Regions from separate parts of the Aminobacter sp. MDW-2 genome, predicted to be linked through region 2. Evidence: predicted binding sites of a transcription regulator. Region 2 holds the regulator's gene; each other region holds the start of a gene.

Evidence for each region. Region 2 encodes PhoB, which activates phosphate uptake and scavenging genes when phosphate is short. Its sites were predicted from a motif close to TGTCATNNANCTGTCAT; they were not measured.
Region 1: H5P29_RS21995 (RNA degradosome polyphosphate kinase) is a predicted target of PhoB. The motif match lies at 2,114-2,130, and genes of this name have one in related genera.
Region 3: H5P29_RS30210 (putative 2-aminoethylphosphonate ABC transporter substrate-binding protein) is a predicted target of PhoB. The motif match lies at 2,704-2,720, and genes of this name have one in related genera.

Annotation. Positions count from the first base shown of each region.
Region 1 is NZ_CP060197.1:4,469,221-4,473,656, reverse strand. It holds gene H5P29_RS22010 (TIGR02117 family protein) at 1-603, shown strand, start outside; gene H5P29_RS22005 (FAD-dependent monooxygenase) at 546-1,781, opposite strand; gene H5P29_RS22000 (zinc-finger domain-containing protein) at 1,797-2,045, opposite strand; gene H5P29_RS21995 (RNA degradosome polyphosphate kinase) at 2,200-4,407, shown strand; gene ppx (exopolyphosphatase) at 4,407-4,436, shown strand, end outside.
Region 2 is NZ_CP060197.1:1,788,271-1,792,706, forward strand. It holds gene pstA (phosphate ABC transporter permease PstA) at 1-63, shown strand, start outside; gene pstB (phosphate ABC transporter ATP-binding protein PstB) at 88-912, shown strand; gene phoU (phosphate signaling complex protein PhoU) at 951-1,655, shown strand; gene phoB (phosphate regulon transcriptional regulator PhoB) at 1,754-2,443, shown strand; gene H5P29_RS08770 (ROK family protein) at 2,571-3,812, opposite strand; gene xylF (D-xylose ABC transporter substrate-binding protein) at 4,062-4,436, shown strand, end outside.
Region 3 is NZ_CP060198.1:332,330-336,765, reverse strand. It holds gene H5P29_RS30220 (putative 2-aminoethylphosphonate ABC transporter permease subunit) at 1-262, opposite strand, end outside; gene H5P29_RS30215 (putative 2-aminoethylphosphonate ABC transporter ATP-binding protein) at 264-1,424, opposite strand; gene H5P29_RS30210 (putative 2-aminoethylphosphonate ABC transporter substrate-binding protein) at 1,502-2,524, opposite strand; gene H5P29_RS30205 (DMT family transporter) at 2,786-3,625, opposite strand; partial or broken gene H5P29_RS30200 (aldehyde dehydrogenase family protein) at 3,777-4,007, opposite strand; gene H5P29_RS30195 (ABC transporter permease) at 4,228-4,436, opposite strand, start outside.

The sequences.
Region 1 (4,436 bases), 2.7 Mb from region 2:
GCACCCCGCCATATCCTCGTCTTCACCAACCCGATCCACACCGACATCGCCGTGCCGATCGACGATGCCGTGCTGCAGAAATTCGGCTTCCTGCTCGACGCCGGCATCCAGGCCGACCTGCCGGCGGCGCGTTACCTGGTGTTCGGCTGGGGCAGCAAGGCCTTCTATATCGGCACGCCGACCTGGTCGGAGCTGAAGCCCGGACCGGTGTTTGCGGCGCTGACGCTCGACAATTCGGTCATGCATGTCGATCTCGCCGGCGACGTCGACCTGCCTCAGCCCGCCGTCCAGCGTTTCGAGCTCGGCGAGGCGGGTTTTGCCGCCATGCTCGACTTCATCGAGCGCAGTTTCGTGCGCGACGAAGGGGCCGTTCAGCGCATTTTCGGGGTAGCCTATGGCGAATATGACGGCTTCTTCGATGCCCATGGCAAGTTCAACGCACTCGCCGGCTGCAACACCTGGACGGCGGCGGCACTCCGGGAAGCCGGCTTGACGACAGGCTGGTGGAACCCGCTGCCGGCGACCTTGAATTTTTCGCTCGGCCTCTACAACCGGTCGTCGGATGATCCAGGCGGCGACCAGCCCGGCGGCGTCCAGCCATAAAGCCAGTCCATGTCGGCGGCGAGGCTCGCCGGCGACTTGAACCTGAGGAACAGGTTGCGGGCGAGCGCCACCGGCCCGCTCGCATGCCAGGCGAAATGGTTGAGCGCGCCGCGCCGCGCCACCCTGGCGACACGCGCCTTGCGCGCCGCTTCCCACTGTTGCAGCGCATCCGCCTTGTTCTGGGCGGCGAGCACGGCGTCGGCCAGCGTCCAGGCATCCTCGATCGCCATGGCGGCACCCTGGGCGGCAAAGGGTGTCATGGCGTGCGCCGCATCGCCGATCAGCACGATGCCGGATGCCGAGGTCCAGGGACGGGAGGCATCGACAGTGTGCAGCGGCCACACCGTCCACGGCCCGGCCTCCTGGACAAGCCGGGAGAGTGCCGGGGCCGTGCCCTGCATGGCGCGGGCCAGGGCGCCGGCATCGGTTTCACCGGACCATTGCTCGGAAATTGCCGTGCCGGGGGTGAAAGCGACAAGATTGACCGCATGGCCGGCGCGGACCGGATAGGCGACCATATGGAAGCCGGGATGCAGGAAGGTCGTGACAGTCGTCAGCGATGTCACTCCGGCGAACTGCCGGCCCGGCTCGCTGTCGACCGGGATCGTCGTGCGCCAGGCCAGTTCGCCCGAGAACCGGCTCTTTTCATGCGGGCCGACAAGGCGCCGGCTGGCCGACCAGACGCCGTCGGCGGCAACGAACAGGCCGGCCTCTTGCTGTGACGTGATGCCGTCCTGGGTGATCGAGATGCCGAGACCGTCCGCCCTGGGCTCGACCGTGTCGACTGTCGATCCGGTGGCGACCGAGATCAGCAGGCTTTCGCTGACGCGGCTGAGCAGCGCCGACTGCAGATCGGCGCGGTGGGCAACGAGGTAAGGCGCCTTCCAGCGGCGTTCGGCCGCAGCACCCAGCGGCACGCGGCCGCGCTCGACAAGGCTTGCCGCGCAGCGCAGCACCACCGCCTCGGGCCGCACGGCAGTCCTGCTGACCAGATCGAGCACGCCGAGGCGGTCGAGAATGCGGGTGGCGTTGGGAGAAAGCTGGAGACCGGCGCCGACTTCTTCGAGCACCGGCGAACGTTCATGGACGTGGACACTGACGCCGTGCCGGGCAAAGGCAAGGGCGGCGGTCAGCCCCGCGATGCCGGCGCCTGCAATGACGACCGGCGGCGACCGCATGATCGTGCCTGGGCCTCAGGCGGCGCGGTCGATGGCGTAGAGGCTGCCCGCCGGCAGGGTCTCGGTGGCCTTCAGCTTGGCGGAGTAGCGGTACAGCGTCGAGCAGTAGGGGCAGACCTTCTCGGAATCGGCGCCCATGTCGAGGAACACATGCGGGTGGTCGAACGGAGCCTTGGCGCCCACGCACATGAACTCCTTGACGCCGATCTCGATCACGGCATGTCCAGCGTCGTTCTGGAAGTGGGGGATGGAGCCACCGGCCATGGTATTTTCCCTTCTGAGGACCCTTATTGCAGAGCGTTTGTATCATAAGCGGCGGCTTTGCAAGATGCTGAAATGAAACTGTCGCAATTGCCTGTCAGAGGATAAGTTGAGCCGGATAAGCGGCGGAACGCGGCAGTGGGGAAGGGTTGTCCAAATGAATCAGTTGAAACCGGTCCATACCGATTTCGTCAACGACAAGTCGCCGACCGGCGCGATCGACGGCAATCCGGACCGCTTCGTCAACCGCGAGTTTTCCTGGCTGCAGTTCAACAGGCGGGTGCTCGAGCAGTCGCAGAACCCCAACCATCCGCTGCTCGAACGCGTCCGCTTCCTGTCGATCTCGGCCGGCAATCTCGACGAGTTCTTCATGGTCCGCGTCGCCGGTCTCGCCGGGCAGGTGCGCGAAGGCATCACCATCCGCAGCGCCGACGGCCGCACGCCGGAACAGCAGCTCGACCAGCTGCTGCATGAGGTCGAGCGGCTGCAGGAAGACCAGCAGAAAAGCCTCGCCAGCCTGCTTGAGCTGCTCAAGCTCGAAGGCATCGAGACCATCGCCTCGGCCGACCTGACCAAGGAAGAGCGCAAGTGGCTCGAAGATCATTTCATGGAGCAGGTCTTCCCGGTGCTGACGCCTTTGTCGATCGACCCGGCGCACCCGTTCCCCTTCATCCCCAATCTCGGCTTCTCAATCGCCCTGCAATTGCGCCACCGCAAGAGCGGCGAGGAAATGACGGCGCTGCTGCGCCTGCCGGTGGCGCTCAAGCGCTACATCCGCTTGCCCGACCGCAAGCGCTCGGTGCGTTTCATCCCGATCGAGGAAACGGTCAACCTGTTCATCGGCAAGCTGTTCCCCGGCTATGAGGTCAAGGGCTCGGGCACCTTCCAGATCATCCGCGACAGCGATATCGAGGTCGAGGAAGAGTCCGAGGATCTTGTCCGGCTGTTCGAGACGGCACTCAAGCGCCGCCGCCGCGGCTCGGTGATCCGCGTCGAATTCGACAGCCTGATGCCGGCCGAGCTGCGCGAGTTCGTTGCCAGCGAACTGGGTGTCGCCTCGAACCGCGTCAGCGTGCTGAGCGGGCCGCTGGCGATCAACCAGATCTCGGAGATCGTCTCGATCGCCCGCGACGACCTGAAGTTCCCGCCCTTCAATCCGCGTTTTCCCGAGCGCATCCGCGACCATCGCGGCGACTGTTTCGCGGCGATCCGCGAGAAGGATTTTGTCGTCCACCATCCTTATGAATCGTTCGACGTGGTGGTGCAGTTCCTGCGCCAGGCGGCGATCGATCCGGAAGTGGTGGCGATCAAGCAGACGCTTTACCGCACCTCCAACGACAGCCCGATCGTGCGCGCCCTTGTCGACGCCGCCGAGGCCGGCAAGTCGGTGACCGCACTCGTCGAGCTCAAGGCGCGTTTCGACGAGGAGGCCAATATCCGCTGGGCCCGCGATCTCGAGCGTGCCGGCGTGCAGGTGGTGTTCGGTTTCCTCGAACTCAAGACCCACTCCAAGATGTCGCTGGTGGTGCGCCGCGAGGACGGCCGCCTGCGCAACTACGTCCATCTCGGCACCGGCAACTACCACCCGATCACCGCGCGCATCTACACCGACCTGTCCTTCTTCACCACCGATTCGGCGATCGCGCGTGATGTGGCGCATATCTTCAACTTCATCACCGGTTATGCCGAGCCGGCCGACGAGATGTGCATCGCACTGTCGCCCTACACGCTGCGCAGCCGCATCCTCAAGCACATCGCCGACGAGGTCGAGCATGCCCGCGCCGGCCGGCCGGCGCAGATCTGGATGAAGATGAATTCGCTCGTCGATCCCGACGTCATCGACGCGCTTTATGACGCCAGCCGCAGCGGCGTCGAGATCGACCTGGTGGTGCGCGGCATCTGCTGCCTCAGGCCGCAGGTTCCCGGCCTGTCGGAGAATATCCGCGTCAAGTCGATCGTCGGCCGTTTCCTCGAGCACAGCCGCATCTATTGTTTCGGCAATGGCCACGGCCTGCCGTCGGACGAGGCGATCGTCTATATCAGCTCGGCCGACCTGATGCCGCGCAACCTCGACCGGCGCGTCGAAACCATGGTGCCGATCGCCAAACATTCGACGGTGCACGAGCAGGTGCTGGGCCAGGTCATGCTGGGAAATATCATGGACAACCAGCAAAGTTTCGAAGTATTGGCGGATGGAACCTCGCGACGGATCACGCTCGACGAGGGCGAAGAGCCGTTCAATGCGCAGGAATATTTCATGACCAATCCGAGCCTCTCCGGACGGGGTGACGCGCTGAAGTCTCACGCGCCCAAACGCATTGCCCAGTTCAAGCGTCGCAAGAAGGCGGAGGCGGCGGCCAGCTGATGGCGCAGCTTTCGCAGGGCCGGCTCAAG
Region 2 (4,436 bases):
TTCCTCATGGCCATGAACATCGTCGCCATCGTCCTGCGCCGCCGCTTCGAGCGCCGCTGGTAGGGCATGGACAAGGAGCATCCTGCTATGAACATCATGACCGAAAAATCCCTCGACGACGCGGTGAATGCTGAGATGAACGCCAGAACGAACGAAATCATCAAGATGCGCGGCGACAAGGTGACCGTGCACTATGGCGAGAAGCAAGCGCTGTTCGGCGTCGATCTCGACGTTCGCCAGAATCAGGTGACGGCGCTGATCGGCCCGTCGGGCTGCGGCAAGTCGACCTTCCTGCGCTGCCTCAATCGCATGAACGACACCATCGACGCAGCCCGCGTCGGCGGCAAGATCACACTCGACAGCGAAGACATCTACGATCCCAAGATCGACGTCGTCGAGCTGCGCGCCCGCGTTGGCATGGTGTTCCAGAAGCCGAACCCGTTCCCGAAGTCGATCTACGAGAACGTCGCCTACGGCCCGCGCATCCATGGTCTCGCCAAGAACAAGGCCGAACTCGACGTGATCGTCGAGAAGAGCCTGCAGAAGGCCGCTCTGTGGAACGAAGCCAAGGACCGTCTCAACGAGCCGGGCACCGGCCTGTCGGGCGGCCAGCAGCAGCGCCTGTGCATCGCGCGCGCCATCGCCGTTTCGCCCGAGGTGATCCTGATGGACGAGCCGTGTTCGGCGCTCGACCCGATCGCCACCGCCAAGGTCGAGGAGCTGATCGACGAACTGCGCGAGAACTACACGATCGTCATCGTTACGCACTCGATGCAGCAGGCGGCGCGCGTGTCGCAGCGCACGGCGATGTTCCACCTCGGCTATCTCGTCGAGGAAGGCCCGACCGACAAGATGTTCACCAACCCCGACGACAAGCGGACGCAGGACTACATCACCGGCCGCTTCGGCTGAGTGGGTTTCGTCGCGGCACACGATACGAGGAAGAAATCATGGGCGAACATACAGTCCGGTCCTTCGACGAAGAACTTCAGCACGTCGACCAGCTCATCCGCGACATGGGCGATCTTTCTGGCGCAATGGTGGCCGGCGCCATCCGCGCGCTTCTCACGTCCGACCAGGCACTGGCGCAAAACGTCGTTGCCGACGATACGATCATGGACGCCAAGCAGCGCGATCTCGACAATTCGGCGATCACGCTGATCGCCAAGCGCCAGCCGATGGCGCAGGATCTGCGCGCCGTGGTCGGTGCCATCCGCATGGCGGGTGACCTCGAGCGCATCGGCGACCTCGCCAAGAACATTGCCAAGCGCGTCGGCGCCGTCGGCCAGTCGCCGACCCCGCGCAATCTCTCGCATTCGATCGATGCGATGGCGCAGCTGGTGCTCGGCCAGGTTCGCGGCGTCGTCGATCTCTATGTCGCGCGTCAGGCCGAGGGCCTGAAGGATCTGCGCGCCGACGACCAGAAGATCGACATCCAGTACACCGCCGTGTTCCGCGAACTCCTGACCTACATGATGGAAGATCCGCGCAACATCACGGCCTGCACGCATCTGCTGTTCTGCGCCAAGAACCTCGAGCGCATCGGCGACCATGTCACCAACATCGCCGAGAACGCCTATTTCGTCGTGACGGGTACGCAGCTGCCGCTGAACCGGCCCAAGGTCGACGAGACCACGACGACGGTTCCGGCCTGAGCATTTCCGCAACCGCATGCGTTTGGCGCGGGGGCGCTGCATAGGTTAAATCAGCGCATGGTCCAGAAGCGGCCATGCGCAAGGACAAGGTATAGCCAATGATCGCTCCCAAGGTCATGGTCGTCGAAGACGAAGAGCCGCTGGGCGTGCTGCTTCGCTACAATCTCGAATCCGAAGGCTATCAGGTCGAGGTCGTCACGCGTGGCGACGAGGCCGAGATCCGGCTCCAGGAAAACGTGCCCGACCTGCTGGTGCTCGACTGGATGGTGCCGGCGCTGTCGGGTATCGAACTGTGCCGCCGGCTCAGGATGCGTCCCGATACCGAACGCCTGCCGATCATCATGCTGACGGCGCGGGGCGAGGAAAGCGACAGGGTGCGTGGCCTTTCGACCGGTGCCGACGACTATCTGGTCAAGCCGTTCTCGACGCCGGAATTCATGGCGCGCGTCAAGGCGCTGCTGCGCCGGGCCAAACCCGAGGTGCTGTCCTCGGTGCTCAAGGTCGGCGACATCATGCTCGACCGCGAGTCGCACCGCGTCTACCGCAAGAAGAGCGAGATCAAGCTCGGGCCGACCGAATTCCGCTTGCTCGAATTCATGATGCGGCACCCGGGCCGCGTGTTCTCGCGCAGCCAACTGCTCGACAATGTCTGGGGCGAGACGATCTATATCGACGAGCGCACCGTTGACGTGCATGTCGGGCGCCTGCGCAAGGCGGTCAACAACGGCCGCATGCCTGACGTGATCCGGACCATCCGCGGTGCCGGCTACGCCATCCGTGAGGACTGAGCCGCTTCGGGCTCTTTCCGCTCAGCTAGAGAGTTTCCGCTTTTCTTCGAATCGCGGAATCTCTCTATGTCTTTCTTTTTGAGCAATTCCGGACGGAAAACCGCTGCACACTTTTCCTGGAATTGCTTTAGGCGACGTCGGCATCGGCACGGCGTGGAGCCGTGCCTGCGGCAAAGACCTCCTGATCAACGGCAAGCAGCGCGCGCATCATCGCGCCCTCGCGTTTGAGTGGAACCTCGTTGGGTTCGGTGTCGAAGGAGATCGCCTTCGAGTGCAGCCCGCCCGCCGTCTTGGCGATGGCCGCGCGCACATGTGGCTCCATGATGTCGAAGGCGGTTGCGCCGACGCCGACGAAGGCGAGGGGGGCGGGGTCGAACAGCGCAAACATCGAGCCGAGACCAAAGCCGATGGCTTCGCCGGCCTTGCGGAAGGCCTCGCGTTCGGGGCCATCATGGTCACGTGCCGCATCGGCCACGGCCCTGATGTCGTCGTCGGACAGGTCGGCCAGCGGCTCGGCATTCTCGTCGCCAACCCTTGCGTTGCGCCAGATGGCGTAGTTGCCGGCATAGGCCTCGATGCAGCCGCGGCGGCCGCAGCGACAAAGCGCGCCGTCCGGGCGATGGATCATGTGGCCGAACTCGGCACCCGACGACTGCGTGCCGGTGAACAGCTCGCCCTTGATGACGAGGCCCATGCCGATGCCGTGCGAGAGCAGGATGGCGATGAAGTCGTCGCGATAACGCACCGGATCGCGCCAGCGCAGGGCCTCGGCGATCATGTTGCAGTCGTTCTCGACCGACACAGGCACGCCGAACTCCTGCTCCAGCCGGTCGGCGAAGGGGATGTCGTCGTAGCGGGTGATCGGCGACCACAACAGCTTGCGCGAGGCGGCGTCGGTGATGCCCTGGACGGCGATGGCGATGCGTAGGACGGCGCCGCCCGAAACGCCGGCGCCGTCGATCAGGCGCCGGACCATTCCGACGCATTCGTCGACCAGCGCCTCCGCAGGCATCTGCTGCGTGACAAGCCGCCGGGTCTCTTCGGTCACGGTGTTGCCGGCATAGTCGATGACGGCGGCGGACAGGCTGTTGAGCGAGAGCACGACCGCAACGACAGACGCAGCGTCGGCATCGAGCATCAACCCGACCTGCGGCCGCCCCCGTTTCATGGAGACGGGTTCGCTGAACTTGGCCTCGGCAAGGATGCCTTCTGATATGAGATCAGAGGAAATCGTCGAGATCGTCGAATGGCTGAGGCCGGTGGTGGCGGCGATTTCGGTGCGCGATGGCTGGCTGGCTCGGCGAACCGCGGATATAACCATGGCGCGGTTGCGCCGTCTCAGATCGTCGTGACGTATGCCGACCGACATGTGCTCGTCTTCCTCCCGGCGAAGCGCTGCCCTTCTTAAGCGGCAGTCCCTTACGCGCCAAGTGATTGTGACAGAGCCAGCGCCAAATGTCTCCATTTATTTCGGGCTCCGAAAAAAATAAGGAGCGCTCGCGAAACCATGTTGACAGTGGCCAGGCATTGAGTCAGTATTTTTTCGAGGCTCGAAAAAAAGAGCTTCTCCAAGGGCTATCGCGAAGTAGGCGCGCCCATTGGGCGCAGGGAGGAAATAATGAAAAAGTTTACCACCGCCATCCTGGCGGGCGTTGCCATGACTCTGTCGCTTACGGCAGTGGCTTCGGCAAAGGACAAGGTCATCGGCGTCTCCTGGTCGAACTTCCAGGAAGAGCGCTGGAAGACCGACGAAGCCGCCATGAAGGCAGCCATCGAGGCCGCCGGCGACAAGTACATCTCGGCTGACGCGCAGTCGTCGCCGGCCAAGCAGCTGACCGACGTCGAAAGCCTGATCTCCCAGGGCGCCAACGCCCTGATCATCCTGGCTCAGGACGCCTCGGCCATCGGACCGGCTGTCGACAAGGCCGTCGCCGAAGGCATTCCTGTTGTCGGCTACGACCGCCTGATCGAGAACAAGGACGCCTTCTACCTG
Region 3 (4,436 bases), on a different replicon from region 2:
CGAGTTTCTCGTTCAGCGCTGCCGCGGTGACAGGTTGGCCCCAGTTGCCGTCCTTGTCGCTGACCTGGAACTCGAAATTGGCGAGGTTGAAGCTGTAGGTCGAGAACGATTTGGACAGCATGATCGCCAGGGGGGCTGCCAGCCCCACCACCAGATAAAGCGCGATCACGACCATCAGGCCGCGCTTGATCAACTCGTCGCGGTCGAGCCTGAGGCGGAGGCTGCGGCCGACGGGAAGGGCAGAGTCGAGAGCCATCGCCATGTCAGGCACCCCTAGGGTAGATCAGCAGCCGTTCGGCCGGCAGTTCGACCGTCAGCGCCACGCCTTGCACCAGCGACAGGCGGCGCGCGGCATTGATCGAGAAATCTGCAATCAACGTTTCATTGCCGAGCGCGTGGCCGTGCAGCCGGGTGCGCCAGAACGACCCCAGGAATTCCATCTCGCTGATGGCGACGTCGATGGCGTTGGCGGTCGCACCGTTGGCGAGAGAGCCGCTGGCGTGGGGGATGACGTCTTCCGGCCGGATCGCGGCGATGACCGGCGTACCGTCGTCGAAATCATGGGCAGCGCAGCTGAAGCTCGCCGCGCCGATGCCGACGGCGTTGTTCGACGCCCTGGCCTCGAACTTGTTGGCCTCGCCGATGAAGTCGGCGACGAAGAGAGTCGCCGGGTGGCGGTAAATCTCGGTCGGCGTGCCGATCTGTTCGATGACGCCGTGGTTCATCACCACGATGCGGTCGGCCATCGACAGCGCCTCCTCCTGGTCATGGGTGACCATGATGGTGGTGACGCCGAGCTTGCGCTGCAATTCCTTGATCTCATGGCGCAGATGGGTGCGCACCTTGGCGTCGAGTGCCGACAGCGGTTCGTCGAGCAGCAGCAGGCCGGGCGAAATGGCAATGGCGCGGGCAAGAGCAATGCGTTGCTGCTGGCCGCCGGAAAGCTGGGCCGGGTACTTGTTGCCCTGGTCGGGCAGGCCGACAAGCTTGAGCAACTCGGTGACGCGAGCCTCGATCTCGGCACGCGGGCGCTTGGTGTTTTCGAGGCCGAAGGCGATATTCCTGGCGATCGTCAGGTTGGGGAACAGCGCGTAGGACTGGAAGACGATGCCGTAATCGCGCTGCGACGGCGGCAGGGTCGAGATGTCGCGCCCGCCCTGTTGGATCGAGCCGCGGGTCTGCAGGTCGAGGCCGGCGATGGCACGCAAAAGCGTGGTCTTGCCGCAACCCGACGGGCCGAGGAAGCAGACGAACTCTCCCTCGCTGATGTCGAGCGATATGTCCTTCAGCGCATGGAATTCGCCGAAGGCTTTCCAGACGTTTGCGATTCTGAGATAGGCAGGCTTCACGTTCGGGCTGGCGGCGGTCATGGCGCTCACTTCAGTCGGAATTCGCGGCTGCCCGGCGAGGGTTTCGTGTCTCATCGTAACCATCCGGCTTGGGGGCAAGGGGCGGGCGCAGCCCGAGGCGACGCCCGCTTGTCGAGGGTGGCTGATGGAGGTCAGCTCTTCGGCTCGGACTTCGAGTCGTAGCGCTTGGTCCATTCCTCGAGGATGGCGTTGCGGTTGTTGGCCGCCCACTCGAAGTCGTTCTTGATCATCCTGGCCTCGATGTCGGCCGGCAGGTGCTCAACCGGCTTGGCGACGCCGGGCATGGCGACGACCGCATAGCCGACATTGTACATCTCGTTTGCCTTCTTCGAGACCGACCAGTCGAGCAAGGTCTTGGCAGCCTCTTCCTTGGACGTGCCGGCCACGATTGCCGACGCTTCCATGTCCCAGCCGATGCCTTCTTCGGGGATGATGATGTCGATGGGCGCACCCTCTGCCTTCGACTTGGCGGCGCGGAACTCGAAGGAAATGCCGATTACCGTCTCGCCTGCGGCTGCCATCTTGCACGGCTTGGAGCCCGAATGCGTGTAGGCGGCAACGTTCTGGTGCAGGCCGTCCATATAGGTCCAGCCGTCCTTGTCGCCGAACAGCTGCAGCCAGCTCGATACGTCGAGGTAGCCGGAGCCTGATGACGCCGGGTTTGGCATCACCACATGGCCTTTGTATTCAGGCTTGGTGAGGTCCTTCCAGCTCTTCGGCGCGGTCAGGCCAAGCTTCTGGCCTTCGATGGTGTTGAAGCAGATCGAGGCTGCCCAGGCGTCCATGCCGACCCAGCTCGGCGGATTGTCGCTGTCGACGAAATTGGGCTTCAGCTGGTCGGCTCCCTTGGGCGCGTAGGCTTCCAGCATGCCCTCGGACTTGAGAACCAGAAGCGAGGTGGCGGCGAGGCCCCAGACCACGTCGGCCTGCGGATTGTCCTTCTCGGCGAGCAGCTTGGCGGTGATGACGCCGGTGGAGTCGCGGATGAAGTTCAGCTTGATGTCGGGATGGTCCTGGTTGAACGTCTCGGCATAACGCTTGAGGTCTTCGGCCTCGATGGCCGTGTAGACTGTGAGCTCCGTCTCCGCCCAGGCCGCCGATGACATCAGCATCGTCGCAAAGGCGGCAAGCGCGAAGGTTTTCTTCTGGTTCATTGAAGTGGCTCCCATTTGAATCGCTTAGGCACGTTCTGATTGGGAGAGGTTTGTCGGGCCGCGTTTTGGCTGTGCCCGTTTGCGCCTCGTCCATGGTCGATAGTGGGAACGGGCGGTCAATAAGTAAAATCTATTCTTTTTATGATCTGGTAGGCTGAGCTTATGTGATGCACAGGGTTGCGACAGGCATGTGACAAGGCTGCCGCATGCTTGTGCACGGGCGTTGGTTTTTGCACCGAAACGCAAAAGCTTGCCGGCCTGTCAGCCTGAGAAGGCGAGTGCGATCACCCCGCCGGCAACGATGACGGCTGAAAAGATGCGGGCCTGCCACGGTTGCTCGCCGAATATGAACAGGCCGATGAGGGCTGCGATGATGACGCTCGATTCACGCACGGCCGAAACAGCCCCCAAGGGCGCGATCGTCTTGGCGTAGATGACGAGGCCGTAGGCGGAGACGGCGCCCAGGCCGCCGACGAGGCCGAGCGTGACCGTCTTGCGATCGATCTTGTGGGTTGCGCCGCGGCGTCGGAACAGCACGAACAGCGTGACGGGAAATTCGAGCAGGAACAGCCAGCCCATATAGCCGAACGGGCTGTCGGACAGGCGCACGCCGATGCCGTCGATGACCGAATAGGAGGCGATCAGCACGCCGTTGATGGCGGCAGCGCCGACGGCGCGCGGATCGGCATGGGCTGCGCCGCGCTGGAAGGCGAGGAAGGCAATGCCGAAGGTAATCGCGCCAAGCCCGACCCAGCCTAAGGGCGGCAGAGTCTCGCCGATCATCACATAGGCACCGAAAGCGACAAGCGCCGGGGCCAGTCCGCGGGCGATGGGATAGACCTGGCTGAGATCACCCAGCCGGTACGACTGGAACAGGAAGACGTAGTAGCCGTAGTGGATGACCGTCGACAGGAAGATGTAGATCCAGCTCGCTTGCGACGGTGGCGTGGCGAAGAACACCAACACGAGCCCGAGCGTGGCATGGGTGGCGGACACTGCTGCCAGGACGACGGCACGGTCGGTTGCGGCCTTGACGACGGCGTTCCAGCTCGCATGCAGCAAGGCTGCCACCAGCACGATGGTAAGGGCAAAGCCGGACATGCGTTCAGGCTTTCAGGAAGGTCGCAGGCAAGGGTAGTGTCCCGGTCGAGTACGAGCCGGCGTTAGGCAACAGCATTTCCCCTCCAAGCACATGAGGGAGCACCAGGCTCCCTCATCGACACTCATCTGATTTGCCGGCTCAAGACAAGGCTCAGACCCAGGGCAAAGAGAAGGTCTTGACGTTGGTGAAGCTTTTCATCGCTTCGATGACGCCTTCCTTGTAGCCGTTGCCCGAGTCCTTAATCCCGCCAAATGGCGACATCTCGATGCGATATCCCGAGACTTCCCAGATATTCACCGTGCCAACCTGCAGGCCGGCGATGTATTTCTGCATGCGGCGGAAATCGTTGGTGCAGACGCCTGAGCAGAGGCCGAAGGTGGTGCAGCGATCGGCTCGTCGCCCGAGTTCTTGGTCGCGCCGGCGACAGCCGAATCGGCCGCCTTGGCGACATAGTTATCGGACAGTTCGTTGAGGCTGATCGGTGGTAGTTACCGCCGAGTTCCTGCACCTTGCACCTGTAGCCGGCAGTGCGGGTCGGCTGGCGGCATCGATCGGTTCATCAACACAGCCAGTCTCCGCAAAGCGGCGAGCCGACCGTGCTCTACCGCAGTTTGCGATCCTTGGCTTGCGCTGCCAGCAGCACGAACGACACCGCCAATATCGAAGCCAGGAAGATCGAGCCCGACAGGGCATAGATCGTCGGCGAGGCGCCTGAGTTCATCTTGCCGAACATCGCCAATGGCAGCGTGTTCTGCCGTCCGACCAGATAGAAGGCCCGGCCGAATTCGTTCAGCGACAGCAGGAACGAGA